DNA from 4 places in the Thermosinus thermophiluss DSM 23256 genome. Region 4 is predicted to be linked to each of the others. Evidence: riboswitches for the same ligand, from Rfam matches in the RefSeq annotation. Region 4 holds a riboswitch; each other region holds the start of a gene.
What was found. A riboswitch is a leader RNA that binds a small molecule or an ion and turns the genes downstream of it on or off. The one in region 4 is predicted to bind cobalamin.
Positions count from the first base shown of each region.

Region 1 (7,508 bases), on a different contig from region 4:
GGCGGTAACCGCCCACGGCGCTCATCTGGGCATCGCCCATGACGGTGACGCCGACCGCTGCCTGGCCGTAGACGAGAACGGTGAAGTGGTGGACGGCGACCAAATCATGGTCATTTGTGCCCTTGACCTCCTGCGGCGGGGGAAGCTGGCAGATAACACGCTAGTGGCGACGGTCATGAGTAACCTGGGACTGCATCAGGCCATTAAACAAGCCGGCGGCAAGGTGCTTGTCACACCGGTCGGCGACCGCTATGTCCTCGAGGCCATGCGGGAAAAAGGGCTGGTTCTTGGCGGGGAGCAGTCAGGCCATATTATCTTTAGTGACTACAACACTACCGGTGACGGCATCCTGACTGCCCTGCAGCTCATTGCCAACGTCCAAAAGACAGGCAAGAAGTTGTCTGAACTGGCGAAGGTGATGACCCGGTTTCCGCAACTTTTAGTTAACGTCCGGGTCAAGTCCAAGGAAGGTTGGCAGCAAAACGAGCGCATTGCCGCGGCCATTCGCGAAGGCGAGGCGGCCTTGGGCGAGGCTGGCCGCATCCTCGTCCGGCCTTCCGGCACTGAGCCGCTTATCCGGGTAATGGCCGAAGGGCCGGTTGCCGCCGAACTGGAGCGCATCGTGAGCGCCATCGCCGATGTTATCCGTCAGGAACTGGGTTAGTTGACCAAATGCTATGGTTATAGTAGTATATGAGAGGAGCACTGCGGTGCTCCTCTGCATATATAGTAAAGTAATGAGTATTGGAGGTGAGAAATGGATAGACGGTGAAATTTCGTCAAACACTAGACGATAAAAGCGCTGGCGCTTGCGGCTGGTGGCCGCAAGCAGACGAGGAAGAGGTTTATCGAGCAGTCAGCGGATGCCTCTCGGCTCACTGCGGTCGTAAGCCGGCCGACAAAACTGCGAGGCGACTTGCAGGACAAAACGGCGGCGGCAGCAATTTACCGACCCTATTTTGAATTTTGGGAGGAACATTGCATGTGTGGCATTGTAGGCTATGTAGGTCCGAAACAGGCCGCTCCCTTTTTGCTTGAAGGCCTGACGAAACTGGAGTACCGCGGCTACGATTCGGCGGGCATCGCGGTCTTTGACGGCAATAAAATCAATGTGGAAAAGAGTGTGGGCCGCCTAAGTATTTTGCAAAAAAAGGTAGAAAACCACATGCCGGTGGGGACCATCGGCATCGGCCATACGCGCTGGGCGACGCATGGCCGGCCTTCGGATGTCAATTCCCACCCCCACACCGACTGCACGGGCCGGTTTGTCGTAGTGCACAACGGGATCATTGAAAACTACCTGCATATCAAAGAACGGCTCATCGCGAAAGGCCATGTTTTCGCATCGGAGACCGATACCGAAGTTGTGGCCCACCTCCTCGAGGAATATTACACCGGCGATTTTGAGGCGGCCGTGAAAAAGGTGCTGGCCGAGATTGAGGGTTCGTACGCCTTGGCCTTTATGTGCCAGGACCATCCTGATAAACTTATCTGCACGAAACAGGACAATCCGCTCGTCATTGGACTGGGCGAAGGCGAAAACTTTATCGCCTCCGACATCCCGGCGATCATCAACCGGACCCGTAAGACCTATATTCTAAGCGACGGCGAAATGGCCATCGTCACCAAAGATTCGGTATGGGTCATGAACCGTCAGGGCGTGCCGGTGACGAAAAAGATCTTCGAGGTGAATTGGGATGCCGAAGCAGCCGAAAAAGGCGGCTACGAGCACTTCATGATCAAAGAGATCTACGAGCAGCCCAAGGCCATCCGCGAGACGATGACCGGCCGCCTGGCCAAAGACGACAGCCGCGTTGTTTTCGACGAACTCAAGTGGACCAAGGAAGATGTGGCCAATATTAAAAAGATCGTCATTACTGCTTGCGGCACGGCCTTCCACGCCGGGATTGTAGGCAAGTACTATCTGGAGCAGCTTGCCCGCATTCCCGTTGAGGTCGATATTGCCTCCGAGTTCCGCTACCGGTCGCCGCTGACGGACGAACACACCCTGGCGATCGTTATCAGCCAGTCAGGGGAAACGAGCGACACCCTGGCCGCTCTCAAAGAAGCCAAGCGGCTGGGCGCCCGTACCCTTGCCATTACCAATGTGGTCGGCTCGTCGATTGCCCGGGAGGCCGATCAGGTAATCTATACTTGGGCCGGTCCGGAAATCGCCGTTGCCTCGACCAAGGCCTATACAACCCAATTGATAAGCGTGTTCATGCTGGCCCTTTATCTGGCAGAACTCAAGGGAACGCTGCCGCCCGAACGCATTCAGGAGCTCATCAAGGGTCTGCGCGCCCTGCCCGGCCAGGCCCATGAGCTGCTCGAAGACGTGGAACCGATCAAGACCTTTGCCCAGCAGTACGGCTTCAACGAAGACGTTTTCTTCATTGGCCGCTCCCTCGATTATGCCGTCGCCCTCGAAGGTTCGCTCAAATTGAAGGAAATCTCCTATATTCACGCCGAGGCCTATGCTGCGGGTGAACTCAAACACGGCACCTTGGCCCTGATCATCGAGGGCGTGCCGGTCATCGCCCTGGCCACCCAGCATGACGTTTATGAAAAAATGCTGAGCAACATTAAAGAAGTCAAGGCGCGGGACGCCGTGGTCATCGGTATTGCCATGAAGGGCGACGAAGAAATTAAAAAATACGTTGACCATACCATTTTCATCCCGGCTACCGATAAATACCTTGCGCCTATTCTTGCCGTCATCCCCCTCCAGCTGTTGGCCTACTACGCTGCCGTTACCCGCGGCGCCGACGTGGATAAACCGCGCAACCTGGCCAAAAGCGTGACGGTGGAATAGCCAAAAAAGGCAGCCCGACAGCATAATGTCGGGCTGTTTCTCTGATATGACCGATAGGGAGTGAGGTTTAGCGGCCGGGGATCCGGTCTTCGCAGGGGACGGCGGTCTGGCATTTGCCGCAGCCGTAACGGGGGGCGTAGCGTGGTTTGATTTCGTTATCCAAGTATTCGGAACAAATTTGGTGGTTTTTGCCGTTCTCGTCAATAGCCACAGGCGGGCAGCGGCGGATACACACGCCGCAACGGGTGCAGTATTCATAAATTTCCCGATAAGGCCGCACGGTTGGCTCAAGTTCCAGGCTGGTGACGATGCTGCCGACCCGGCCGGCCGAGCCGCGGGCGGTGATGAGCGAACAGTTCAGGCTTAAGGTCCCAAGTCCGGCAATATAGGCCACGTGCCGCTCCGACCAGTTGCTGCGCTTATTTATTACCTGATACCGCGCGTCCAGGGCCGGAGCAACCGCCTGCCCGCCCATATCCTTTACCCAGTTCACGAGAAATTGCCGCAGTGCTTCATTGAAGAGTTCGCCCTCGATCCGGCCGTATAGCCATTCGGTGGCCGGAAGCCCTTTACTGCGGTTGGCGATGCGTACCGCCGCGGTGAAGGGCAGGAAATAGGAAATTACCGTTTTCGCGGCGGGAAGCCACTCGCGCGGTAAGAGATGGTGGGGCCCGATGACGGTTTCTTTTTTTAATTCTGCGAATAGCGGGTCGTCGGCAGCGGCGATGCCGATCAGTGGCGAATCAAAGATCCGCAGGCCGCCGAGCGGTTCTACTACATTCAGGGGACTTTCCAAGGCAAAACGATTAACCTCTTTGGCGATATCCTCCAAAAGCAGCATGATTCACCTCGTTATTAGTAATAGGTTAGTCAATCCTAATTACATTATAATGTATAAGTGTACGAATTGTATCGTAAATTTGCCCCCAAAGTAATTGGTGATAATAATAAATAACCGGGAAGCGATTTGACGCCGTAAACCCAAGATGATAAAATAATCGCAGGAGTTAAAACTGAATAAGCGGGTTAGGTGCCCGTAGGGCTTAATAGGGAAGACCGGTGCAAGACCGGCGCGGTCCCGCCACTGTAATGGGGAGCGAACCAAATTATACCACTGAGGCCAGGCCTTGGGAAGGTTGGGGTAGCTATGAGCCAGAGCCAGGAGAACTGCCTAACTGACAATCACCGCATGACCCACGAGCGATGGGGAGGGGATTATCTAGCGCTAGTACATAATGCGTTCTTATCCCGGCTGTCATGGGCCGGGATTTATTGTTAGGAAGTTGGCGGCTTTTCAGGCTTATGCCCTGTGGCGGTTATGGGGGATAAACTATTGATACAGCTATGTAATTTGTCTACATACGAGGACGATCTACGCACTTTTGACCGTGACGGCAAAATTTTGCATAATTTTTTGCATGAGCATGATCTAGCAGGACTGGAACTATTGATTGACCAGCCATGGGAAGAACGGATAGTTCCACGGCACCTAATTAAAGGGGTCCATCTGCGTTATTGGTCTAACTGGCTGGACTTTTGGCTGGGCGACAGGCAGCAGTTAGTATTGCAATTCGGTAATGAAGCGAACATCGTGAAGCATTACGGCGGAGCAGACCGCGCGATACTGGTCGAAAACTACCGGGCGGAAATCCAAAAAGCTATTGCCACAGGAGCCGAGTATGCCGTTTTGCATGTAAGCAACGCCCGGTTTGGGGAACTTTTTACCTACGACTTTGGCTACAGCGATGAGCAGGTAATTAATGGGACGATTGAATTGGTTAACGCCGTCATGGACGGTATAAAAAGCAATATCACGATCTTATTTGAAAACCTTTGGTGGCCTGGTCTTACCTTGTGCGACGCGAAGCTGGCCGCCCGTTTACTGGAAAAGGTGAATCATCCCTATAAAGGGTTTATGTTGGATACGGGACATTTGATGAATACCAACACGGCACTACGCACCCAGCAGGAGGGGATTAATTATATCTTGGCAACGCTTAAAAAGCTTGGCGAACTAAAAGAAGCTATCCAAGGCATTCATTTGCACTCTTCACTGTCAGGCAAATATGTACTCCGGACGATAAAAACAGCAGACGGTTCCTTTGACAAAAACCGGATTATGGCTCACATTCTGCAAATTGACCAGCATCGCCCGTTTGAACACCCTGATGTACATAGGATCGTTGATTATATACAACCCCGGTATTTGGTGCACGAATTTACGTTTCGCTGTCGCGCTGAATTGTCTCAGTACATAAGCACCCAGCAGGCGGCGCTGCAGGGGAATATTTTGGCACGAGGTGAAGTATCATGGAATTGTTAGGCCAAATAGCCGCTCTTTTTCAAAAAGGCGGATTGGTTATGTATCCTTTATTGGCTTGCTCCATTATGGTAATAGCAATAGTTATTGAACGCTGGCAGTATTATCGTACCGCTGAAACAAGCGATGAGTTTCTTGCTCTCCTGGAGAAAAAGTTAGGCGAGGACCAATGGCAGGAGGCCATGGCTTTATGCGAAAAAACGAGCGGAATAACGCCCAGAATTATTTTGAAAGTATTGCAAAAGGGCGTTCTTGACCCGGCGCTTCTCCAGAACGCACTGGAAGGTGCGGCCGCATTGGCAACTGCCCGTTTGCGGGACCGGCTCAGCTACTTGGAAACCATCGTTACGTTGGCGCCGCTGCTAGGGCTTTTGGGCACCGTTATTGGCATGATAAACTCTTTTAGCATTATGGCCATCAGATCCGGACAGCCTCACGCGATTACCGGCGGGGTAGGCGAAGCATTAGTTGCGACTGCGGCCGGACTATGCGTAGCCGTCATGGCGCTGGTGGCCCACAGCTATTTCGCGCAGCGCCTGGACCGAATCATTACCGGCATGGAGATGGCATTTACCTGCTTACTGGATGCGGCGGGGCGGAGGAAAGTAGGATGAAGCTGAGGAATTTGCGCCTTGAACGGCAGCCCAAACTCATGATAATACCAATGATTGATATTATCTTCTTTTTACTGGTGTTTTTCATGATGAGCACGTTATATATGGTTGAGCAGAAGACCATTCCGGTTGCTTTGCCGCGGGCGGCAGCGGCTCAGGCCGATATGCAGAAACAGGTAGCCATCACGGTTACCGCCCAGGGTACGATTTTCTTTGAGCGGGAAGAAGTCCCGCTGGCGCTTTTGGGCGCCCGGATACAGGCCGAGCTTGAACGGTCGGCAGACACTTCGTTTGTCCTGCGGGCAGACCACCAGGCTGAATATGGCAAAGTTATCACGGTGCTTGATGAGCTGAAAAAGGTCGGCGTTCGCCGGATTGCCATTGCGGCCGAGGCTAAGCCGAGGTGATTTATGATGGAGCAGTCACGGTGGCGACGCGCCCTAATCGTTTCCGGTTTTGTTAACTTCTTGCTGCTAATCGCGATAGGGTGGATGGCGGATTACTTTCCTGAGGGGCGGGATGCACCTTTGGAAGTAGACATTATTGCTCATGCCGGGATCACGTCCAGTATACCGGCGGCTGTTTCGCCAGTATCCTCTTTGCCGCCAACCCCTGATGCGCCGACGACAGCGCAGCAGTCGCAACCCGCCTTGAATATGGGCGAAGGGCAAAAAAACGGAGACGTAGCCGAAAGTGCGCAAAGCAATAGGGAAGGAAGTACGCCGCTTGCTGCGTCTGGCGCGATAACGAGCGATCCGGGCCAGGCTGCGGGGGTGGGGCCTTCTGCCGGGGTAGGGCGGAAAAATATACTGCCGCCACGCATTTTGCGAAAAACCGAACCGACCTATCCGGAACAAGCCAGGCGCCAGGGCTGGGAAGGGACGGTTCGGGTTAAAATTGAAATAACGGCAGAAGGGCGGGCCGGTAACGTATGGGTTGTCGGCTCTTCCGGCTATGAAATATTGGATAATGCGGCAGTTCAGGCCGTGCGCCAATGGACTTTTGTGCCGGCTAAGGACGAGAACACCGGTTTTCCCGTTTCCTGTATTACGTCATTGTCCGTCGCTTTCCGCCTAAATTCGTAATCCTTACCGTCAGATGGTTGGCGGCCAATGCCCGTAGCCAGATAAAGGCATTATATGAATAGACCCATTTTTACATAACTTAACGCGGCGGCGGAAATGATACAAAACGGGAGGTCAAAACAAATGGCTCAGCCTGGACGCAGACAAGGGTTTCTATCCTTTTTTAGCGGCTTTATTGTTGGCGTGCTTGCCATGGTTGGCGTTTTATACTTTACCGCCCCGCAACTTTTGCCGCTACCGCAGCCCAAACCCGAGACCCCGACCAAAGCGCCTTACGAGTATTATGTGATTATTGATGAAGCCACCGGGGCAACAATCATGTATGTATCGGTCGTAACTGTCAACCCCGGTGATGAACTGATTACCGAAGACAATAAACGCTATGTTGTGGTCCGGGTGGAGGAAAACCGGGCTTACGCCCGTTATGTGGAAGATGTAAAGGTCAGAACGAAAAGAGAACCAGCGCCGTAATTTATGGGTATACGATGCGACAATTGGCTAACAGACAGTAATGACCCAGTAGTTGATTAAGCTCGGCCGCTACTGGGTATTTTTTGCATTTTCCCCGCCGGTGAAACCCCAGCGGGGCTAGATATTAAGTAAAATATTCGATATTATAGGATTAGACTTCCTCTCTTACCAATTGCTTTTACGGTTTACCGGTCATGTGCAGGGCG
Region 1 is NZ_FNBU01000013.1:40,321-47,828, forward strand. It holds gene glmM (phosphoglucosamine mutase) at 1-664, shown strand, start outside; gene glmS (glutamine--fructose-6-phosphate transaminase (isomerizing)) at 983-2,812, shown strand; gene BLQ99_RS08985 (epoxyqueuosine reductase) at 2,880-3,653, opposite strand; cobalamin riboswitch at 3,824-4,001, shown strand; gene BLQ99_RS08990 (TIM barrel protein) at 4,146-5,135, shown strand; gene BLQ99_RS08995 (MotA/TolQ/ExbB proton channel family protein) at 5,123-5,746, shown strand; gene BLQ99_RS09000 (ExbD/TolR family protein) at 5,743-6,153, shown strand; gene BLQ99_RS09005 (energy transducer TonB) at 6,157-6,831, shown strand; gene BLQ99_RS09010 (hypothetical protein) at 6,955-7,302, shown strand.
Region 1: it holds a riboswitch for cobalamin, as region 4 does, so the genes downstream of both, BLQ99_RS08990 (TIM barrel protein) here and cbiD (cobalt-precorrin-5B (C(1))-methyltransferase CbiD) in region 4, are expected to answer to the same signal.

Region 2 (7,508 bases), on a different contig from region 4:
TGCCGTACTGGCTGTTGTCGTCGTACCGCAGCCCGGTCGTAAGCTGCCAATAATCATTGACCGTGTACTGGTCCTGCAGGTATAAAGCCCGAACATGCCGACGTTGTAAGCCGTTTTCATTGGTACTGTCAACCTCTTCGCTCCGCCAGTCAGCTCCCCACGTAATGGTTTGGTTGGGGTTAAGCCGTAGATTTTGCTGATATTCCAAGGCCTTGACCTCGTTGCGGTGCCGGAAATCAACCCCGTTACGGCCTACATAAGTTTGACTATTGTTATAATACCTCAGGATGTTTTCGGTCGTTCCCTGTTTAAAGGTGTAAGTTGCGCCCCAGTTTTGCCGGAGGACATCGGCATAATCGGTCAAACTGGAGGATGTATTCCACACATAATTGCCGTTTACTTGATTCATCCAGCCTGGAATACCGGCATGGCTGCCGTAATAATCATAGGTGACCGTTAAGTTTTCCCGCGAACTTAAGTCTTTATCCAACCTGACGGTGGCGTTTTTCCCGTCGTACTGATTGTTGGGGCGCTGGCCGTCCGTCTTGTCCTTGGCGCCGGTGATATACCAGCGGAAGCCCCGTTCCTCGCCCTGATTGACAATACTGCTGCGGAAGGTGCCGTTATTGCCCCCGCCAATATCTAAAATTGTCTTGACCGAGCCAGCGCCTTTTTTCGTAATAATGTTAATCACGCCGCCCACGGCATCAGACCCGTACAAGGTGGAACCGCCGCCGCGCACAACTTCGATCCGCTCGATATTATCCAGCCCGATAATCGTGCTGAAGTCAAGCGGGCCACGGCCATAGGCCGCGCCTTGCGGCAAATTCAGCCGCTTGCCGTCCACCATCACAACGGTGCGGTCGCTGTCGTTAATATAAACTGTAGCAAACTCCCCAGCACCGCCTTGTTTCTTAACCACCACCCCCGGCACGCCTTCCAGCGCGTCGGCTAAATTGCGCGCGCCTTTTTGCTCAAGCTGCTCGCCGGTGATAACGGTCACGTCGGCCGGCGTGCTGGCCAAGGCCTGCGGAACGCGGGCAGCGGTCACGGTGATTTGGTCCAGCTGAAATACCGGCTCCTCCGCCGCGAAGGCCGGGCTTGCCACCAGCAGCGTTCCCACCGCCAGGGCCGATGCGATGCGTTTGGTTAAAAATTTCTTGCCGTAAGACATTGATTTACCTCTCCTTACAATGCAAAATTTGGTTGGACGTAAATATGGCCATCGGTATTATGCAGGACAAATTCCATGTCGTACATTGTCGCCAGCACCTCGGTCGACAGCACGGCTGCCGGCGGGCCGCAGGCCAGCATCCTGCCGTTTTTCAGCAGTAAAAGATTTGTGCTGAACCGTGCGGCAAGATTAACGTCATGGATGACGGCGACAACGGCAATGTTGTTTTTGGCCGTTAATTGTTTAATGAGTCTTAAAATCACAAACTGGTTGTATAAATCCAGATGCGACGTCGGCTCGTCAAGCAGCAGAATTTCCGGGCATTGGGCCAAAGCGCGGGCGATCAGCGCTTTCTGCCTTTCCCCTTGGCTCAGCTTGCTCATTTTCGCATCCCGCTTCTCCCACATGCCGACGTCTTGCAGTGCTTTTTCCACAATGCGAAAATCTGCCGCCGTTTCGCTGCCAAACCGGCTGATATGGGCAAACCGTCCCATCAGCGCCGTTTGGTACACACTATAATCAAAAACGGCTTCTTCGGCGCCGACGACGGCGATTATTTTCGCTAGGTCGCGCCGGGGGAAGCTACTGACACTTTCGCCCTTAACCAGGATGTTGCCTGTTTGCACCGGCAAAACCCCGGCAATGCACCTGAGTAGCGTAGACTTCCCTGTGCCGTTGGGCGCGATAATGCTGAGAAAATCGCCCCTGTCCACGGCAAAGCTAATATTATGCAAAACGGTTTTGGCCCCGTACCCGGCCGATACATTTTGAACTTCCAGCAATCTTTCTTTCATGGCTTCCTCACTGTCTGCGGTCTGTTCGGTACAAAATATACAGGAAGAACGGGCCGCCCAGCAGCGCGGTGACAACACCCACCGGCACCGGGGACAGACTGGCAAACAAGCGCGTCACGCTGTCGGCCCACAAGAGGAAGATCGCCCCCCACAGCGCGCACGCGGGCAGCAGCAGTCTGTGCTCCGGGCCGATAAGCTTGCGCAGCATGTGTGGCACAATAAGTCCGATAAAGCCGATAATGCCGCTTACCGCGACAACCGTGCCGGTTATCAAGGTTGTGCACAATAGTAAGCTGACCTTGACTTTGGCTACATCCACTCCTAAAAACTGGGCATTCTCGTCGCCGGTTGCAAGGATGTCCAAATCCCGGGCAAACAGCATGATCCCTGCCAGGCCAATGGCAATAAGCGCCGCCATTAGCGTCAGGTTTTCCGGCGGATTGCCAAGGCTGCCCAACAGCCAGAACAAAATCGGCCCCAGCTGCTTGGTATGAAGAGCCATGATGGAGCTGAGCAACGCATTGAGTAGCGACCCCAGGGCAACGCCGGCCAAAAGCAACCGGTTGGAACTAAGCTCCGCCCTGTCACCGCCGCCAAGGATGTATACGATAAATATCGTGACCGCCCCGCCGGCAAAGGCATAGAAACTTACAAACGCGGTGTGGCCAAGCACAATGGCCACAGCAGCGCCTAACGCCGCTCCGGATGAAACCCCCAGGATAAACGGATCGGCCAGGGGATTTTTAAACAAGGCTTGATAACAAGCCCCGGAAACGGCCAAACTGCTGCCGATCAGCATAGCCAAGGCCAGCCGCGGCCACCGGATTTCCCACACGATCTTGCTATGCACCGGCGGCAGTTCCGGGCCGATTTCTACGGGCAGCAACCGCTGCACGACGATAGCCGCAATCTCACCGGGCGCAATGTCCGCCGAGCCGATGGACAGCGCGGCAACAGCCGTACCGATGAGGACGACTGCCGATAATAACAGGACTATTGATTGGGTGCTACGGAATTGTTTCATCGTTCACTGCCACTTTTCGTAGAGGAATGAAGAATTGCCGCAACCTCTTCAAGGGCGGCGAAACTGCGCGGTCCGGGCCGCGCCAAAAAGTCGTCGGAAACGTAAAAAATGCGGTTTTCACGTACAGCCTGAATGTCATTTAGCTGAAACTTCGTAAAGACCTCCGTCTTCTTCCCGTAGACGCCGTGCCGCACCACCAGATAAGTGTCAGGGTTGTAGGCATACAAAGTCTCAAAATCAGAAGAAAGGTAGTCAACCTGCCTGGCGCCGGCCACATTGACGCCCCCGGCCTGGACGATGACGTCATGGATATAGGATTTCGCCCCAACCGTGAGCAGCGGTACGTCCCATATTTCCACAAAGACCCGCCGTTTATCGCTACCTGCATGTAAAGTCCGGATGTTTTGAAGCTTTTGCGCCAGTTCGCCGGCCAGCTTTTCCCCGTTCGCTTCTTCATGGACAAGACTGCCGATCAGGCGGATCGCCTTTAAGACTTCCTCCATGGTCTGGGGTTCGATGGCCGCAACGCGAATACCCGCCTTTTCCAGCGCCCGAATGGTCTGGTAGTGCATTTGACCGCTGGCCAAGACAAGGTCGGGGCGCATCATGACGATCGTCTCAATATCGGGGCTTTGAAAACCGCCGACTTTGGGCAGCTTTTTGGCTTGTTCCGGAAAGTCGCAGTAAGTAGTAACGCCAACCACCCTGTCGCCGGCTCCCACGGCAAAGAGAATCTCAGTAATGGAGGGGGCCAAAGAAACAATGCGCAGGGGCTTAGTTTCCGGTATGTCAATACTTCGTCCCAAAAAGTCCTGCAGCTGGCCGCGGGTAGAAGTCTTGCTCTCCTGGACAGGCAGCAGCATGATCAAAATAAACAGGGACATTACAAAATAAACCGACCAGTATAGGAGTTTGCGCATGGCGTTTCCCCCTAATAATCTTCAATAAAAAGCCCGGCTAAACAGCCGGGAAGAAGAACGCTACAGCTAATCCCCTCCCCATCGCTCGTGGGTACCAGCGGTGATTGGCAGACAGGCAGTTCTCCTGGCTCTGGCTCATCGCTCGCCCAAACCTTCCCAGGACTCTTCGTCCCAGTGGCATATTCTTGGGTCTGCTCCCCATTACAGTGGCGGGACCGCGCCGGCTTTACACCGGACTTCCCTATTAAGCCCCGAAGGGCACCTGTCCCTGACATTTTAAGTTTAGGAACCGTAGAGTTTAGGAACCGCAGAGGACGCGGAGATAAAATTTTATTAAAATTAATTAAAACCTCAAGTGCGATGTATATCGCACTCTCCGTGCGCTCCGCGGTTCAATCCTGGTTTTCCTGGCTTGTGATGCCAATTTATTGGCATGATTATCTCTGTGGTTAAATATCGACTTTCCTGTTTTGTGGTGTTTCAGAAAAAATATACCACCGATTACTAACAAGGTCAATAAAAAATTTGGCTTGTCATTCTTGCGGCCTGATGACATTGTCCGCGTGGTTAGAGGTAACTGCGCCGGCGTATCTGATATAGTTTTTCGGCATAATGCTTCCTCCTCGTTAAGGTTTTAATCTTCGATTCGCTAAATCCCAAAAGGCTTCTACCCGCGTAATGATCCCGGCGCTACCGGTATGCTCGTCAATATTGATGAAAATATACGGTTTATCGCTTTTCCGGAAAACATGATGTTCCAGGTACTCATTGATAAGCGAATCCGGACCGCAGCCAAAGCTCGACACCATAACAATGCCCGTAATATCGCCTTGACGGCAAAAATAACGGGCCGCTCCGGCGATCTTGGCCGATAATTGCCAGTAGATGTCCGGCGCAAAGACTTTAGCTTCATCATAGAGGACTTTGCTTGCGATGTTATCCGGAGTAACAATCGCGGCCCCCTGGGCGGTCAGCGTACCGATTATGTCTTTACAAAACAAGGCGTCCTTCAGCAGGTAATTATGCCCGATGACGGCGATGCGGGGCCGGGGTGGTTGATTGGGCGATGGCGCCGGGGCCCGCCAGGATTTCAACGACCGGCTGTACGCCAAATTTCCGGCCAGCGGGGAACGTCCCATCGCCTGGCAAGCGGCATAGACGGCCTGAAATTGCCCGGCCAGCGACTTGGTTTCGATATTGGGAGCTATCAACCGTTCGGGGGATAGGCTAAACGTATTTCTGACTATATCGGGCAGTCCGGCAAATTTGGCGCAGAAATAAAAATGGCGGTGGTACCGGACAATACGCGGAACAAAAATATGGCTGCATTTATCCAATAAAGAAGCAACATGCCCCAGATACACCTTAAGCGGCAGGCAGGATTCGTCAATCGCGAGCGACGTACCTTGATCCAGCATGCGTTTGTTGGTTTCGCCGGATACCGTAACTTGAACTCCCATATTCTGAAAAAAAGCAGTCCATAAGCTGCCAAAATCATGGTATAGCAGCGCCTGGGGGATCCCGACATTATCGACCATATTATTCATCCTTTACCAAGAAAAAGTTGCCTGCCATTAAAAGGGAGGTAGTTCGGCTACCTCCCTCGCGGTTATTGTTCTTGGTTTTTTAGTTTGTTCTCGGCAGTAGAACTAAGGCGGCTGTTGAGTTGCGCGATGTGCCGGTTCATGTCTTGAGACATTTGCTCAAACATTGTCTTAGCGCTTTGATCGTCAGTAGCCGTAGCAAACTGTGCGTACGTACCTTTAGCGGCTTCCGCGGCAGCAATGGCTTTCTCCAAATCTTTTTTTACGGTCATAATGTTAGCCTCCAATCATAAAATGTTGAGCGCTACATTAATATTTTTTACCGGCCGCACGCATTTATAAATGGAAAATATGGTCGCTATCGGTTAATTTTTCCATTTTTGTTTCTTCCGTTTAATGCAGTCGACAAACGCCTCCAGGCGGGTAATAATGCCGACGTCGCTCGCGTGTTCATCAATACTGAGCGTGAGCAGCGGCAAGTCATAGTCCCGCGCGATGTTTTTCAGCGCGTACTCGGCAACCACCTCGGGCATACACCCAAACGGGTAGATATGGATTATGCCGTCGTACCCGTTCTTGGCGCACCATAAAGCGCCACCGACCGTTCTTAACCCTTCACCGCCGACATGATAGTTGAGATAAGGCCGCGCCTTGTTTAGATAGGCCTTCTCTTCATTATGCAAGCCCAGCGCCTGCAGCATGGTATTTAAAAACACCCAATCGCCGGTATAGACAAACCGTTTAACCTCTACCCCCTGTTTTATCAATTCATCTTCAATGGCATGGTTTACATATGGTTCAAGCAAGACATAAAACTCGCCAACTAGGCCAATTCTGACCGGCTGCCTGGCAGACTGCCCAACGGCCTGCACCAAGTCAAGCACGGCGCTTTGTTTGTAGCTTATATCGCTGAAACTCAGGCAGCCGGTAAAGTGCCGCGCCGCGTTGTTGCAGATGGCAATCAGCTTGTCCGGAAAATCTGAGCGCGCTCCGTAATAATTCTTGGCGCTGGTAATAGCATCAAGGGCTTTAAGCGTCTTTACGGCCAGCGTGATGTTTTTTAAAATGTCCAAACGATTAACCTGCGGCGCAGCCTGCCGCAGGAAGCGGTACAGACTGCTGAAAAGATTGTTAGTGTCAATAGTATAAAACCGGACGTCTCCGCGCTTGGCCAACTCGATTTTCTGCACGGCGTTATAAAAACCTAAACGGCACTTGCCGGCGCCGCATACGGTTAAAAAAGTATCGGCGCCACGGTCAATACTTTCCAAGAAATTACCCATATTGATTTTGTATGGCAAACATACACCCTCCGGGGAATAGAGCGAACCCAGCTCGACCGTTTTTTTCGTAATCGGCGGCGCCTCAACCACTTCAAAGCCCAGGTTGGTTAACATATTGTAAACTGGGATACTCAGATACCCCATATGGGGGTAAGTCACTTTCAAAATTTCGACCTCCTTATATTTCCACCGCGACGGCATGGGCAATGCAGGGAATGGATTCCTTCTGTTGGTACGAAATCGGGCTGTGCAGGCTGCCGGTACCGATCACTAAAATTTTTTGCAGTTTACGGGCCTGCAGCATTTGATAAAGATAACCGGTAAAGACTACCCCGGAACTGGCGCAGCCGCTGGCGCCGGCGTGAGCATCCTGGTCCTCGCGATAAATCATGCACCCGCAATCTTCGTAGTTTTGCGATATATCCAAGCCCTTTTCCTGCATAAGTTGAATTACTAAAGTTTTGCCGACAACGCCTAAATCGCCGGTAACAATCAGGTCATAATAGGCAGGCTGCCGCCCCGTGTCCTGAATATGCTGCCAGAGCGTGTCAACAGCCGCGGGGGCCATCGCCGGCCCCATGGCGTTTGGATCTTTAATTCCCATATCGATTATTTTCCCGATCGTTGCCGCCGTAACACGCGGCCCGCTCCCGCCATACGCCAGCACCACCGCCGCCGCCCCGGTAACTGTCCACTGCGAAATAGGCGGCCGCTGCACCCCCAGCTCAGTAGGAAACCGGTATTGCCGTTCAGCCGTGTCATGGTGGCT
Region 2 is NZ_FNBU01000001.1:81,282-88,789, forward strand. It holds gene BLQ99_RS00395 (TonB-dependent receptor plug domain-containing protein) at 1-1,174, opposite strand, end outside; gene BLQ99_RS00400 (ABC transporter ATP-binding protein) at 1,189-1,968, opposite strand; gene BLQ99_RS00405 (FecCD family ABC transporter permease) at 1,976-2,992, opposite strand; gene BLQ99_RS00410 (ABC transporter substrate-binding protein) at 2,989-3,912, opposite strand; cobalamin riboswitch at 4,010-4,193, opposite strand; gene BLQ99_RS00415 (acyl-CoA dehydratase activase-related protein) at 4,539-5,450, opposite strand; gene BLQ99_RS00420 (DUF1657 domain-containing protein) at 5,522-5,728, opposite strand; gene BLQ99_RS00425 (hypothetical protein) at 5,822-6,898, opposite strand; gene spoVAD (stage V sporulation protein AD) at 6,918-7,508, opposite strand, start outside.
Region 2: it holds a riboswitch for cobalamin, as region 4 does, so the genes downstream of both, BLQ99_RS00410 (ABC transporter substrate-binding protein) here and cbiD (cobalt-precorrin-5B (C(1))-methyltransferase CbiD) in region 4, are expected to answer to the same signal.

Region 3 (7,508 bases), on a different contig from region 4:
ATTATTAAATCTTTTTGCAAAGCTATTGAGGCTCGCGACGCCTACACCTTGCGCCATAATGAGAATGTGGCTGATTTGGCGGTGGGCCTGGCGGAATATCTGCGGCTGCCGACCACGGACATCATGACAGTGTACTTGGCCGGCCTGGTCCACGATATCGGCAAAATCGGCGTGCCGGAAAGCGTCCTCAATAAGCCGGGGCGGTTGACGGATGGCGAATACGCCGTCATCAAGCACCACCCGGTCATTGGCGCCGACATTGTGGCCGAAATCGACGGCTTTGGCGCCATCGCCAAGATTGTCCGCCATCACCACGAGCGCTACGATGGGCGGGGCTATCCCGACGGACTTGCGGGCGAGCAAATTCCCTTTTTCAGCCGTCTGCTGGCCGTGTGCGACGCCTACGACGCCATGACCAGTGTGCGCTGCTATCGTGTTCCTCTTAACATTGAGAGCGCCGTCGCAGAAATCGCCGCCTGCGCCGGTTCCCAGTTCGATCCTGATATTGCCCGCTGCTTTATCGAGTATATCCGGCGTTTCGGCGGCCGCCAAACCGTTAGCTGACTGGAATGACTTTACATTTTTGGCGGTATAATGTAAGATTAAAAAGGAAAACTAAACAATAAACATAAATTTCGTCCCTCCTGATAAAGGCGGGGGTTTTTTTATTGTCGCCCGTTTAGGTACCGACAGGTTTAGGAGGTTTATGCTATGCTTGACATTAAATTTGTGCGAGAAAATCCGGAAAAAGTGGCGCAGGCGCTGGCCAGCCGTGGGGTCGCTGTCAGCCTGGACGAGTTTTTAGCACTGGACAGGCAGCGCCGGGAACTGTTAGTCGAAGTGGAGGGGCTGAAAAATAAACGCAATACGGTGTCGCAGGAAGTCAGCCGCCGCAAAAAGAATGGCGAACCGGCCGACGACCTCATTGCCGAAATGCGCCTGGTCGGCGATCGCATCAGCGCCCTTGACAGCCGGGTGCGCGAAGTGGAAGCAAATTTAACCAACATTTTGCTGAACATCCCTAATATCCCGCATGAAACGGTGCCGGTAGGCAAGGACGAAACCGACAACCAGGAAGTGCGCCGGTGGGGCCAGCCGCGCCAGTTTGCCTGGGAGCCGCGGCCGCACTGGGAAATCGGCGAACGCCTGGGCATTCTCGACTTTGAGCGGGGCGGCAAGGTGACGGGGGCGCGCTTTACTTTTTACAAGGGGGCGGGCGCCCGCCTGGAGCGGGCCCTCATCAATTTCATGCTTGACTTGCATACGCGCGAACATGGCTACACCGAATTTTTTCCGCCCTTCATCGTTAACGCCGACAGCATGGTCGGCACCGGGCAGCTGCCCAAGTTTGCCCAGGACATGTTTAAACTGGAAGGGCTTGACTACTACCTCATTCCGACGGCGGAAGTGCCTGTAACCAACCTCCACCGCCAGGAGATTCTCGATGCCAAGGACCTTCCCCTGTACTATGCGGCTTACAGCGCCTGCTTCCGGGCGGAAGCGGGCGCGGCCGGCCGCGACACGCGGGGGCTTATCCGCCAGCACCAGTTCAACAAGGTAGAGCTGGTAAAGTTTACGCTGCCCGAAGAATCATATAATGAGCTGGAGAAACTGACCAATAACGCCGAACGGGTGTTGCAGCTGTTAGGGCTACCGTACCGCGTCATGCTCTTGTGTACCGGTGACATGGGCTTTGCCTCGGCCAAGACCTATGATCTGGAAGTGTGGCTGCCCAGCTTCAACCGGTACCGCGAAATTTCTTCCTGCTCCAACTTTGAGGACTTCCAGGCCCGCCGCGCCGACATCAAGTTTCGCCGCGACGCCAAGGCCAAACCCGAATTTGTGCACACCTTGAACGGTTCCGGCGTGGCCATCGGCCGCACGGTCGCCGCGATTTTGGAAAACTACCAGCAGGAAGACGGCTCGGTGGTAGTGCCGGAGGTGCTGCGGCCGTATATGGGCGTCGAGGTTATCAAGGCATAACTTGACAATTATGGCAGGATAACGGTAAAATTTTAGGGAAAACCCCCATGTCGTTTAGCACGACACCGACAAAGAATGAAAACTATTATTTAACCTCATACCTCATACATCATACTTCATACTTCTCTAAGCTTCTATTTACCGTTTTCGAAGTAGACAATCATATAATAAAGGGACAGGTGCCCGTCCGGGCTTAATAGGGAAGATTGGTGCAAAGCCAACACGGTCCCGCCGCTGTGATGGGGAGCAAAGCTGCAATAAGCCACTGGGGATAATCGCCCTGGGAAGGCGCAGATTTTGCGATGATCCTAAGTCAGAAGAACTGCCTGTTCAACAATCACCGCTTTGACCCACGAGCGATGGGGAGGGGATTGCGCATGAATACATCATAGCAAAATCTCTACCTTGGCAAGGGGTAGGGATTTTTTGTTTGCGTTTTAACTTCTGGAAAAGGAAGGATACGAAATGAAAGCAATTGGGCTAGTGGGGTATTTTTTGGTTATCGGCGTAATAGCGCCGGCCGTGGCGCACGCCATGCATATTATGGAAGGATTTTTGCCGCAAGAACAGGCGATCATTTGGCTGGCAGCCGTGACCCCTTGTTTGGCGGTGGGGGTAAGGCGCATTCGCGGCCTGTTGGCCGTGCATCCTGAACGCAAGATGATTTTAGGGCTGGCCGCAGCTTTTATTTTTGTATTATCAGCGCTAAAGATTCCCTCCGTTACCGGCTCGAGTTCGCATCCGACCGGTGTGGGCTTGAGCGCCGTACTCTTTGGTCCGGCCGTGTCGTCGGTACTAAGCGGCATTGTCCTCCTTTTTCAAGCGCTGCTTTTGGCCCACGGCGGACTTACCACCTGGGGGGCCAATACTTTTGCCATGGGCGTCGCCGGCGCCTTTGTGGCTTGGGGCATTTTTAAAATAGCCTGCCGGGTGGGTTTGTCCGAAAAATTAGCCATCTTCTTAGCGGCAATGCTCGGCGATTGGGCTACCTACCTGGTAACGGCCGGGCAGTTGGCCCTGGCTTTTCCGGATGCGGTCGGCGGCTTTTGGGCGGCTTATGCGAAATTTCTCAGCATTTTCGCCTTTACCCAGCTGCCGCTGGCGGTAAGCGAGGGGATACTGAGCGTGGTTGTCTATAACACGCTCACCCGTTACAACGCCTTGGGCCTGATTGATTTATGGTGGAACGAGCGGAGGAATAACGCATGATACTTAGACAAAACATTATTCTTTTGGCGTTGGCGATTATCCTCGCCGTTTTGCCGCTGGCTGTCCAGCAAGATGCCGATTTCGGCGGCGCCGACGACAAAGTAAAGGATATTATTGCCGGTATCCGCCCCGATTATCAGCCCTGGTTTACCAGCTTGTGGGAACCGCCGTCAGCCGAAGTGGCAAGTTTCCTGTTTGCGGTGCAGGCGGCGCTGGGCGCCGGGATTATCGGCTACTTTTTCGGCTACCAGCGGGGAAAAGCGGGTAGGAAGTATGAGGTATGAAGTCTGAAGTATGAAGTATGAAGTATGAGGTATGAGGTATGAAGTGGAAGATAGTGATATAATGTGATTTTGCTGCAGCTTGATTATTTTGCTTATAATAACCGCTTGAAACAGATCAGTATCGGCGAAAGGCTGCTCTTAGGGGCCGGTAGCCTTGGTTTGGCGCTGGCCTTGCCCCGACCGGCGACCTTGCTGGCGCTCATCGCCCTTATGCACGGCGTTATGCTTTATGCCAAAATCCCTCCCCGCTATTTGCTGAGGTTATGGTTGGCGCCGCTGACCTTTCTGGCCGTAAGTTTACTGACCGTGGTGGCAAGTGTGAGCGCCAAGCCGTTTCCCGCTTTTTGGGCTGTAAAGGTTGGCGCTTATTATGCAGGCATTACCGCCGAAGGCATTGCTGCTGCCGCCCTCCTGCTCCTGCGCAGTTTGGCGGCAGTGTCCTGTCTGTTTATGCTGGCGACAACCACGCCGGTAGGCCACATTGTCGCTTATCTGTCCCGGGTTCCCGGCATCAGGGCGGTTGCGGAAATTGCCCTGCTCACCTACCGGTTTATCTTTGTCGTCCTGGCTACGGCTGGCCAGATTTTCACCGCTCAACAGTCGCGGCTTGGCTACGCCAATCCCCGGCGGGCTTTAGCGGCGCTCAGCCTGCTCGCCGCCAGCATTGGCCGCAAATCGTTCATTATGGCCGGTCAGCTGCATATCGCGCTGTTGGCCCGAAACTATCATGACCGGCTGGTGTTTCGCCAGCCGACGCTGCAGGTAAGCCCGGTACGCCTGACCGGCATTGCCGCGGTTTTGGCGGGAATAGCCCTAACAGCCTTTATTTAACATGACGAGGAAAAACTTATGTCACAGCAGCCAATTTTGGAAGTGAAAAATATATCCTTTGGTTATCGCAAAGACAAACTGGTTTTGCGCGGCGTCAGCCTGACTGTTCCGGCCGGCGCGCGCATTGCCCTGGTCGGGCCTAACGGCGCCGGCAAGTCTACTTTGTTTTTACATCTTAACGGCATTCTGCATCCTTCGTCCGGCCAACTATTGTTTAAGGGCGAGCCATACCGGTATTCCCGTGCGTTTATAACTCGCCTGCGCCAGAAGATCGGGCTGGTGTTCCAGGATCAGGATACTCAGCTCTTTGCCGGCAGCGTTCTCGATGATGTGCTGTTTGGGCCGATGAATTTGGGGTTATCCCCGGCTGAGGCCGAGCAGCGGGCCGCCGCAGCGTTAGCGGCGGTACAGATGGCCGAATTTGCCGATGAGCCGGTCCATTTTCTAAGCTATGGCCAAAAGAAGCGGGTGGCGGTAGCCGGTGTGCTGGCGATGGATCCCGAGGTCTTGGTCATGGACGAACCGACGGCCGGCCTTGATTACCCTGGCACGACAGTCTTGCGGGCCATTTTGGACGAGCTGTCCCGCGCCGGCAAGACGCTGATCGTGGCAACCCATGACATAGAGTGGGTATGGTCGTGGGCCGACTTGGTCTATGTCCTGGTGCAGGGTCAGATAGTGGCCGGCGGGCCGCCGGAGCTGGTCCTTAACCGCTCCGACCATGCCGCCTTCGGGTTTGCCCGGCCGTTGGTGGGCGAAATCTACAGCGCCCTGGTCGCTGCCGGCTTTTTTAGTAGCAGGGACAAAGCTCCCCGCAGCGTGGCTGAACTGGTGGGCCGCGTGATGGCGAAATATAAGTAAAGCGGTCGGAAAAATTTCCTTGACAGGCATCGGTAGTTTTTTTATAATATGATTGAGAATAAATCTCATTACATAGCGCCATGTTGGCTTATATTATTTTTTTCGATAGCACTGAGAATGATTATCATAGCAAAGGAGGAATGTATTATGACACTTGCCCAAGCTTCACGGGGACAACGAGTTAGCATTGTTTCCATACCTAATGAAACTGTTCGTGCCCAAGCCATCCGCTTCGGCATTTCCGTCGGCGCCGAGGTGGAGTGCGCCGAAAAGGTGCCGGCCGGCCCTATCATCATTTGCAAGGGGAAGCAGGAAATCGCCATCGGCCGTAAATTAGCCGAAAAAATCGAAGTTAAACCGGCGTAACGCTTCCAGGAAGGAGTAATCCGCATGCACTGCTGCCATAATTCTCTTAGTCATATCGAAATACCGGAAGGTGCGAAAAAGATTGTCCTGGTCGGTAATCCGAACGTCGGCAAATCGGTCTTTTTTAACGCTCTAACCGGCATGTATGTCGACGTTTCCAACTTTCCGGGCACCACGGTTGATATTTCCTATGGCCGATTCGGCAAGGACGTCGTTTTGGACACGCCCGGCGTGTACGGCATTTCATCCTTTAATGATGAAGAAAAAGTGGCCCGTGACGTCATCTTGGCCGCCGACCTTATTCTCAACGTCGTCGACGCCGTGCATCTGGAACGTGACCTGTTCCTGACGCTGCAGGTTATCGACACCGGCATCCCGGTTATTGTCGCCGTCAACATGATGGATGAAGCGGCCAAACAGGGCATTCACGTCGACATAGATCTCCTTGAACATCTGCTCGGGGTGCCCGTTATTCCGACCGTGGCTGTTAAGGGGAAAGGCCTTGAAGAAGTGAAAAACCGTCTGTATGAGGCCCGGACCGGCAATATCCCGCCCGCCCTCAAGCGCGACCTGCAGGAAATGCTCAACCGGGCCGGGACATGGGCTGAAGCGCTGCTTATTTTGGAAGGCGATCCCCATGTTGCCGAGCGGCACGGCGTGGCGCCCGGCACGCGCCGGGAGGAAATTTACCATGAGCGGCGTCACCGGGTGAATGATATTGTGCGCCATGTTGTCAAGGAGACCAATGAGGGGACGCGCTTTTCGACCAAGCTCGGCCGCTGGATGCTGCAGCCTCTAACCGGCATCCCTATTTTTGTGCTGGTCTTGGCAATCATGTATTATGTTATCGGCGTGATTGTCGCCCAGGATATCGTCGGCTTCACCGAGGAGACGGTGATGCAGGGGATGTACGAGCCGGCCGTGCGCGCGTTTGTCGGCCGCTTTATAAGCGAAGATTCGGTGCTGGGGACGATTCTTATTGGCGAGTTTGGCCTCTTAACCCTGACGATTACTTATATTGTCGGTCTCATGCTGCCGCTCGTCCTCGGTTTCTATTTCCTGATGTCGCTGATGGAAGACTCGGGCTACCTGCCCCGGCTGGCCGCCCTGGTTGACCGGGCGATGAATGTTATCGGCCTTAACGGCCGGGCGATCATTCCCGTCATCCTTGGCTTCGGCTGCATTACCATGGCCACCATTACCACCCGCATCCTGGGTTCGGCGCGGGAGCGCACCATCGCCACCGCCGTGCTGGGGCTGGCCATCCCCTGTTCGGCCCAGCTGGGGGTTATTGTTGGCCTGCTCGCCGGTATTGGCGTCGAGTACACGGTTATTTATATTTTGACGCTGCTTATCGTACTGGGCATCGTCGGCCGGGTTCTCAGCCGCGTCTTACCCGGCGAATCGTCGGAACTGCTGATTGATCTGCCGCCCATCCGCCTGCCGCGGCTGGAAAACGTGCTGAAAAAGACCGCTACGAAATCCTATGCTTTCCTCAAGGAGGCGTCGCCTCTTTTCATGTTGGGCGCCTTCCTGATTACCCTGCTGCAGGTTGCCGGACTGCTGGAGGTTATCCAAAACGCCCTTGCTCCGGTTACGGAAGGGGTGCTGCGGCTGCCGCGCGAAACGGCTACCGTCTTTATTATGGGCATGATCCGCCGCGACTTCGGCGCTGCCGGTCTCAGCGACATGACCTTATCGCCGGAGCAGACGCTTGTCGCCCTCTTGACCATTACCCTGTTTGTGCCTTGCATCGCCTCGATGATCGTCATGCTCAAAGAGCGGGGCCGGAAAGAAGGTCTGCTCATCTGGATTGGCTCCTGGGTTGCGGCCTTTGTCGTCGGCGGCATCGTGGCGCGGATTATCATGTAAGGACGAGGTGACATCCGCATGGATAAACAAGTTTGCCCCCAGTGCCAATATGTTATTACCCAACAGCAAGCCGTGCGCTGCCCGCGCTGCAACAAGCTGCTG
Region 3 is NZ_FNBU01000001.1:216,708-224,215, reverse strand. It holds gene BLQ99_RS01085 (HD domain-containing phosphohydrolase) at 1-564, shown strand, start outside; gene serS (serine--tRNA ligase) at 712-1,983, shown strand; cobalamin riboswitch at 2,144-2,327, shown strand; gene BLQ99_RS01075 (energy-coupling factor ABC transporter permease) at 2,449-3,192, shown strand; gene BLQ99_RS01070 (energy-coupling factor ABC transporter substrate-binding protein) at 3,189-3,476, shown strand; gene cbiQ (cobalt ECF transporter T component CbiQ) at 3,540-4,307, shown strand; gene BLQ99_RS01060 (energy-coupling factor ABC transporter ATP-binding protein) at 4,326-5,168, shown strand; gene BLQ99_RS01055 (FeoA family protein) at 5,316-5,534, shown strand; gene feoB (ferrous iron transport protein B) at 5,559-7,406, shown strand; gene BLQ99_RS14865 (hypothetical protein) at 7,425-7,508, shown strand, end outside.
Region 3: it holds a riboswitch for cobalamin, as region 4 does, so the genes downstream of both, BLQ99_RS01075 (energy-coupling factor ABC transporter permease) here and cbiD (cobalt-precorrin-5B (C(1))-methyltransferase CbiD) in region 4, are expected to answer to the same signal.

Region 4 (7,508 bases):
CTTGCGGCACTTTCACTATTCCCATGATGAAAAAACTGGGTTATCGCCCTGAATTTGCCGGCGCCGTAGAAGCCGCCGCCTCTACCGGCGGACAAATTATGCCGCCGGTTATGGGGGCCGCTGCCTTTTTAATGGCAGAATTCACCGGCATCCCTTACATCGAGATAGCCAAGGCGGCGTTTATACCAGCCTGTTTATACTTCTTGGGTATCTGGATAGAAGTACATTTTGAGGCTAAACGGCTAGGCCTTAAGGGAATTGACCGCTCTGAATTGCCGCGGGTATGGACGGTCATGCGCGAACGGGGCCATTTGATCATTCCGCTCTTCGGGATTGTCTACTTCCTTATGAGTGGCTATACTCCGGCGCGGGCCGCCCTCGCCGCTATCGCGCTTTCTATTATTGTCGGGATGCTTAAGTCTGAAACGCGTATTAACTTCACCGATTTTCTTAATGCCTTAGAAGCAGGCGCGCGCAGTGCTTTAGGGGTCGCCATTGCCTGCGCGACGGCCGGCATTATTGTGGGTACTGTAACCTTGACAGGAGTCGGCCTTAAGTTAGCCAATGGCCTGGTAGCTTTAGCCGGAGGCAGTCTGCTTCTGACGATGGTGTTTACGATGATTGCGTCGTTGATCCTCGGGATGGGGGCACCGACCACGGCTAACTACGTAATTACCTCGACAATTGCGGCGCCTGCTCTCGTCGCATTGGGTGTACCGCTATTAGCGGCGCATATGTTTGTCTTTTACTTTGGCATTGTAGCCGATATTACCCCGCCGGTAGCGCTAGCGGCTTATGCTGGTTCCGGTATTGCCCGCTCCAATCCGTTCCGCACGGGGGTCATTGCGACCAAACTGGCCATTGCTGCCTTTATCATTCCCTACGTATTTGTTTACTCGCCGCAACTATTGTTAATCAAGTCCACGATTGCTGGTGTAGCCCTGAATTTTCTTACCGCCAGCATCGGTATGATTGGTGTCGGTGCAGCTATGATTGGCTATTTTATGGCCAATATGAACGTTATAGAGCGTATTTGGTTTCTCATTGGCGGGCTTATGCTGATTGATCCCGGTTCGACGACCGATATCATCGGTTTTGTCATGCTGGCGTCGGGGCTGTTTTTGCAGTGGCGCAAAAGCAAGGCAAATAAACGGGAATTTTCGGCAAGTGCATAAACCTAACGAAAAAAGTCTCCGCGGAAAGCGGAGACTTTTTTCAAGGCAATTAATTAATCTTGGATATTTTCAGCTAAGATGTCAGCAACGTGCTTAATTTGGATGGGGGAAGCTTGTTTATCGAGTCCGCCTTTTATCTGCATCATGCAGGCGGGACAAGCTACGGCTACGATTGAGGCGCCGGTATCCTTAATATTGTCTAATTTTTGTTTCAGTATCGGCATGGACAGTTCGGCGTGCTTTACGCCGAAAGCGCCCGCCATACCGCAACATTTATCGCAATCTTTCATCTCCACAAGTTCATGGCCGGCTGCCTCGATTAGTTTGCGGGGTTGTTCATAAATGCCTAAGCCCCGTTTCATATGACAAGAGTCATGGTAGGTAACTTTGGCGCCACCGGCGGCGGGGACAAGGCGCCCGGCTTTTTCATATTCTTCGGCGACAAAACTGGTAAATTCCCGGAACTTGGCCGCTAGTTTTTCGGCCCGTTCTTTCCACTCCGGTTCATCGGCTAGCAGACTAACATAGGCGTCATGCCAAGTTTCCGTACAGGTCGGGCAGGCAGCGAGGATTACATCGGCAGTTACCGCTTCAAATACTTCAATGTTTTTCTTGGCCATGCGCTTTGTTGTTTCTTGGTCGCCCATTCCTAATACGGGTTTACCGCAGCAACTTTGCTCTTGCGGGAAGATGACTTCCATATTGAGATCTTGTAATACCTTGTAAACCGATTCACCGGTCTCAGGGTAAACAAAGTCCAGGCTGCAGCCGCTGAAGAAGGCCACCCGTTTTGTAGGCCGCTCAATTTTTTTGGTAATTTTGGCAATGCGGTCGCGGAGCGGTACATCGGCAATGGCCGGCAGGCTACGGTCTTTCGTCAATCCCGTCAGGAACAAGGGTAGATGACGGATAAAATTACCCGACTTTACCGGTTTTTGCCCGATGGCGCCAAGGCGAAGCAGGGTGTGGAAAACTTTACGGTTGGCGAGAACTTTTTCAAACAGAGTGCGAACGGCCAGGGGAAGACCATGTTCTTTTACTGCTCGGGCCCGCAGTTCTTCAATCAAATCGGGAATATTAATTTTACCGGGACAGATGGTAGTGCATTTCCGGCAGCCAATGCACAGTTCGTTAATTTTCTCAAAATCGCCCATGCTGTTAAGAAAAGCCGTAAGGATGGCGCCGATACCGCCGGCATAGATGTGGCCGTACACGTGGCCGCCGACAAGCGTATACACCGGGCAGACGTTGAGACAGGAAGCGCAGCGGACGCATTGGTAAACTTCCTTAAACCGTTCATCTTTGGCAATTTGCAGTCGACCGTTATCAAACAGAATAATGTGAAGTTCCTTTTCTTCTTCTACCCATTTGCCGTCCTTGTTTACCATGATCGGCGTAGGGCCGGCTATCATGCTCATATAACTGGTCATTAATTGAGCGGTGGCGTTACGCGGCAGGGTGCGGAGGATTGGCACCGCATCTTTTATTGTTGGAATGAGTTTTTCGTAGCCAATAATGACGACATGGATCCGGGGCAGACTGGTAACGAGACGGGCATTGCCTTCGTTGGTGACAAGGCCAATGGCGCCATTTTCGGCGATGCCAAAGTTAGCTCCCGAAATGCCCATATCGGCCTGCAGAAATTCCTCGCGGAGCGTCTGCCGTGCCGCCTGAACCATAAAGGGTATGTCATCGGGAATATCTTGCTTAAGTTCTTTGGAAAAGTATTCGGCCACTTGCTGGCGGTTAAGGTGAATGGCCGGCATTACCATGTGGGATGGTTTGTGTCCGGCCAGGGCAATAATCCACTCCCCCAGGTCGGTTTCGCGAACATGAATGCCGGCGGCTTCAAGGTCGTGGTTAAGGTGAATTTCTTCCGAGGCCATGGATTTAGATTTAACAATCCGCTTAACCCCTTTTTCCCGGCACAGATTTAAAAGATACTCTTTCAGGGAGGCGCCATCTTTGGCCCGAAAAACTTTGGCCCCCCGTTTGGTCGCCTCGGCCGCAAAGCGGTCAGCCACCGCTTCAATCTGGGCTACCGTCTGTTGTTTAATTTGCCGTATGCTTTCCCTTAGCGCTTCAAAATCTTCCACATTCTCATAAGCTTTGGCCCGGGCCGTAGGATAGGCCTCGGCAAACCGTCCCAGGGCGCCGCGCAGTACCTCATCCTGCAGTTTTTCGTGGATTTCTTTGCGGATATTGCGGTCGCTCTTTTGCATTATGATTCACCTCCGGTAATTTCTTCGTCGACGGCAATAATGACAAACCGGCTCGGGCCGTGAACTCCAATGGTCAGTACGCGTTCAATGTCGGCGGTACGGCTGGGGCCAGTAATTAAGCTAATATAACCTCGCTCAAAAACTTGGGAAAAAATTTCAAAGGCAGCGGCAATATCCGGCACTATATTATTGCTATTCATAAACACAACATGGATCGGAGGCAGGGTGGAAACGAGACGGCTTTCGATCGAGTAAGCGTCCAGGCAGACGCTGCCTGTTTCGGCAACGCCAAACTCTACGCCCGAGATGCCAATATCGGCTGTCGCGGCATTAGCGGCAATGTCAGCGGGAGTAGAGTGCAGCTCTGTTCCTAATTCTTGGATGGCTTGATGGATATTGGCCGCCCGCTGGAGTGGACATTCGACGGCCACTACTTTTTTAGCACCTGAGTGTTTAATAAGATTAACAATAGCGTTTTTCGCTTCAGCCAGCGTTTTTACCCGGATTACTTCTGCCGCGGCATTCTTGGCCCGCATTTCAAATTCAGGAAAGAATTCTAATCCCATACGGCCTTTTGGGAAAGCTTGGTTCCAGTTAGTACATACCCTTTTCATCTGTTCACTCCCTTGTCTTGTGAAAGGATACAAAATTGCCTTTATTTATTCGAAAGAGCAGAGACTAATTCCTTGCAGCAGCGAGTAAAAAAGATAAAAAACCATTAAAATATTCAGTGATTTCACATAATTTTACCAAGGTTTTTTTGGTGGACTGAAAATTTAAATTTCGGGTTCCGTGCCATATAAGAAGGAATAAGGTTATAAGGGTGGAATATAAGAGCATAATAATGGCAATATTACCAATTTCATATGACAAGGGAATAGGTGCCTTGCGGCTTAATAGGGAAGTCCGGTGAAAAACCGGCACGGTCCCGCCACTGTAATGGGGAGTCTGGCTGCGTTATGCCACTGGAGCAATCTGGGAAGGTGCGGCTAGCAATGAACCAGAGTCAGGAGACCTGCCTATTCTAACACACACCGTTATGACCTACGGAAGATAGGCAGGTGGGTAATATAAGCATATCTGTTTGTTTATAGTTACCTCCTGCCTGCAGGAGGTTTTTTTATTGGCGCAACAATTACGTTCCGGCATTACGACAGGGGCCTGTGCGGCAGCGGCGGCCAAAGCGGCCGTATTAGCCTGGCGCGGCATGTTTCCGGCGAAGGTCGAGGTAATATCGCCGCAAGGCCGGGTTATTACGGTGCCGGTGGCGGAGGCGGCGGCCGCCGACGACGGGGGAAGGGCCGCGATAGTAAAAGATGCCGGCGATGATCCGGATATTACGAATGGAGCGATAATTCGGGCCAGTGTTAAAATTGCCCCTTCTTTACCGGAGATTGTCCTCCAGGCCGGTGAAGGGGTAGGAATAGTAACTAAACCAGGTTTGGCCGTACCGGTAGGGCAGCCGGCGATTAATCCGGGACCGCGCGCCATGATTATCCGGGCGGTGCGGGAGGTATTGCCCGAGTGCGGCGCGGTTGTCACTATCTCTGTTCCTGGCGGCGAGCAATTAGCCGCCAGGACGCTTAATCCCTATCTAGGGATTATGGGCGGCCTGTCGATCATTGGCACAACCGGTATTGTTAAACCAATGTCCGAAGAGGCTTTCAAAAATTCGCTTACGCCCCAAATTAGCGTAGTAAAGGCGTTAGGCTATGACAGTATTGTTTTCGTTCCCGGCAAGATGGGGCAGGATTATGCCGTTAAACGTTATAGTCTTCCGGGTGATGCGGTAGTACAGACCAGCAACTTTATCGGTCACATGCTGGAAAGCGCGGTGAGTCATGGCTTAAGACAGGTTTTGCTCATGGGTCATCTCGGCAAGATCGTCAAAGTGGCGGCCGGTATCTTTCATACCCATAACCGGGTAGCCGATGGGCGGCTGGAAACCATTGCCGCCTATTTGGCGGCAGAAGAGGCGTCGGCTGCGGTGGTTAGGGAAATTCTCGCCTGTAATACGGCCGAAGCGGCTGTTAGCATCATTGAAAACGGCGGGTTTACGTCCGTGTATCGGGTACTCGCCGAACGGGCAAGTACCCGCGCCCAGCGATACGTTTTCGGCGAATTAACAGTGGGAACGGTAATTCTTACGCTGAAAGGCGAAATGCTGGGGCTGGACAATAACGCACGCAAGATAGGAGGCGCTTTAGGGTGGAATATAAAATAATCGTCGTCGGTATCGGCCCGGGATCGCCCGACTATTTGCCGCCGGTGGCCAAAAGAATGATTGACGGCGCCAAAGTAGTGGTGGGGAGCAGGCGGGCGCTGGCCGCTTTTGCGCCGCCAACGGCCCGGACATGGATAATTGATAAGGATATTGAAAGGACAATCACCTATATCCGCGCCGAGCTTGACCGGTGCGATGTCGTCGTGATGGTGTCGGGTGACCCTGGGTTTTACAGTTTGCTTGCGGTACTGCGCCAGGCTTTCGGCGCGGAAAGGCTAACGGTAATTCCCGGCATTAGTTCGGTTCAACTGGCCTTTGCGAGAATAGCCGACATTTGGCAAGATGCCATTTTAACCAGCCTGCATGGACGGCAGGCGCCTGCCGAAACATTGCGCTACACTCCCGGCAAAAAATTGGGGATTTTGACAGATGCGGAGCACAGTCCGGCTTATATTGCGAGTTTGCTAACTGACCACGGTTGGCCGGCGACAGCGACGGTACATCTCTGTGCTAATTTATCTTATGAGGATGAAAAAATCGTCAGGCTTAGCCTGGCAGAAGCAAAGCTAATCGCAAGTTTTACCCAATGTGTAATGGTGGTGGCGGCGTGAAGCGTTATTTTCCAGGCATTGCCGACGAAGCGTTTATACGGGGCGATGTGCCCATGACCAAGCAGGAAGTGCGTATTGTCGCCTTGGCAAAAGCGAAAATTGCCAATGGCGATACGGTTATTGACATCGGGGCAGGCACAGGTTCCCTGAGTGTGGAAGCGGCCTTTCAAGCTAAAGAAGGACGGGTATTCGCGATTGAACGGGATAGGAATGGAGTTGACCTAATCGGGCAAAATGCCCGCCGCTTCGAACGGGAGAATATTATGGTTATTCAGGGAAACGCCCCTGAGGCTATGGTTGGGCTGCCGCCGGCCGATGTTATATTTGTCGGTGGTAGCGGCGGTAAGCTGCCGGCAATACTACAGCGGAGTGACTGTCTGCTGCGGCCGGGCGGGCGGTTGGTTATTATGGCCGTGACTGTCGAAACGCTTTACGGCGCTCTTCATTTTTTGCGCGAAAAACCGAATTATACAACCGAAGCCTGTGGGGTGCAGGTCACGCGTATCCGTTCTGCAGGAGCCGCCAATATGTTTCAAGCTCTAAATCCCGTCTATATTATTGCGGGAACAAAAGGAGGAGACCATGAACATACGACCTAGTTCTACGGAGGTTCATAGGCCGGCTGCAGCCGCTAAACAACTGGGCAAACTTTTCGGTATCGGGGTGGGGCCGGGAGCGCCTGACCTGCTCACGCTTCGGGCAATAGAAATTTTAAAATCCATTGATGTTGTATGCATTCCCCGTTCCAAGGCAGATAACGATAGTCTCGCCTTGACGGTCGCCGGCAAATATATACCGGCCACGGCGGAAATTATGGAAGTGGCCACGCCAATGACGCGGGACCGGCAAGTGCTTGAAGCCGAATGGCAACGCGGAGCGGAAAAAATTGCCGCAAAACTGACTGAAGGTTTGAACGTAGCTTTTATAACGATCGGGGATGCCATGCTGTTCAGTACTTACACATATTTGCTTAAAAAGGTATGCCGGTTACTGCCTGGCATTGAGGTCGAGAGTGTACCTGGCATTACGTCCTTTGCTGCGGCCGCGGCGCACTTAAATACTGCCTTAGCCGAGGGCAATGAAAAGCTGGCCATAATACCGGCTGTCGACGATCCAGGGCAATTACGGGAAGTTTTACGGCTTTTTCCTAATGCTGTTCTGATGAAAGTGGCTGGCCAGTATAACGAAATTGTGGACGTGCTGACTGATATGGGACTAAAGGACAAAGCCGTATATATCAGTCGGCTGGGTTATCCCGACCAGTTTGTTACTGATA
Region 4 is NZ_FNBU01000002.1:83,848-91,355, reverse strand. It holds gene BLQ99_RS01745 (TRAP transporter permease) at 1-1,175, shown strand, start outside; gene ldhH (L-lactate dehydrogenase (quinone) large subunit LdhH) at 1,229-3,397, opposite strand; gene BLQ99_RS01735 (LutC/YkgG family protein) at 3,397-4,011, opposite strand; cobalamin riboswitch at 4,260-4,434, shown strand; gene cbiD (cobalt-precorrin-5B (C(1))-methyltransferase CbiD) at 4,521-5,621, shown strand; gene cbiE (precorrin-6y C5,15-methyltransferase (decarboxylating) subunit CbiE) at 5,606-6,232, shown strand; gene cbiT (precorrin-6Y C5,15-methyltransferase (decarboxylating) subunit CbiT) at 6,229-6,831, shown strand; gene cobI (precorrin-2 C(20)-methyltransferase) at 6,815-7,508, shown strand, end outside.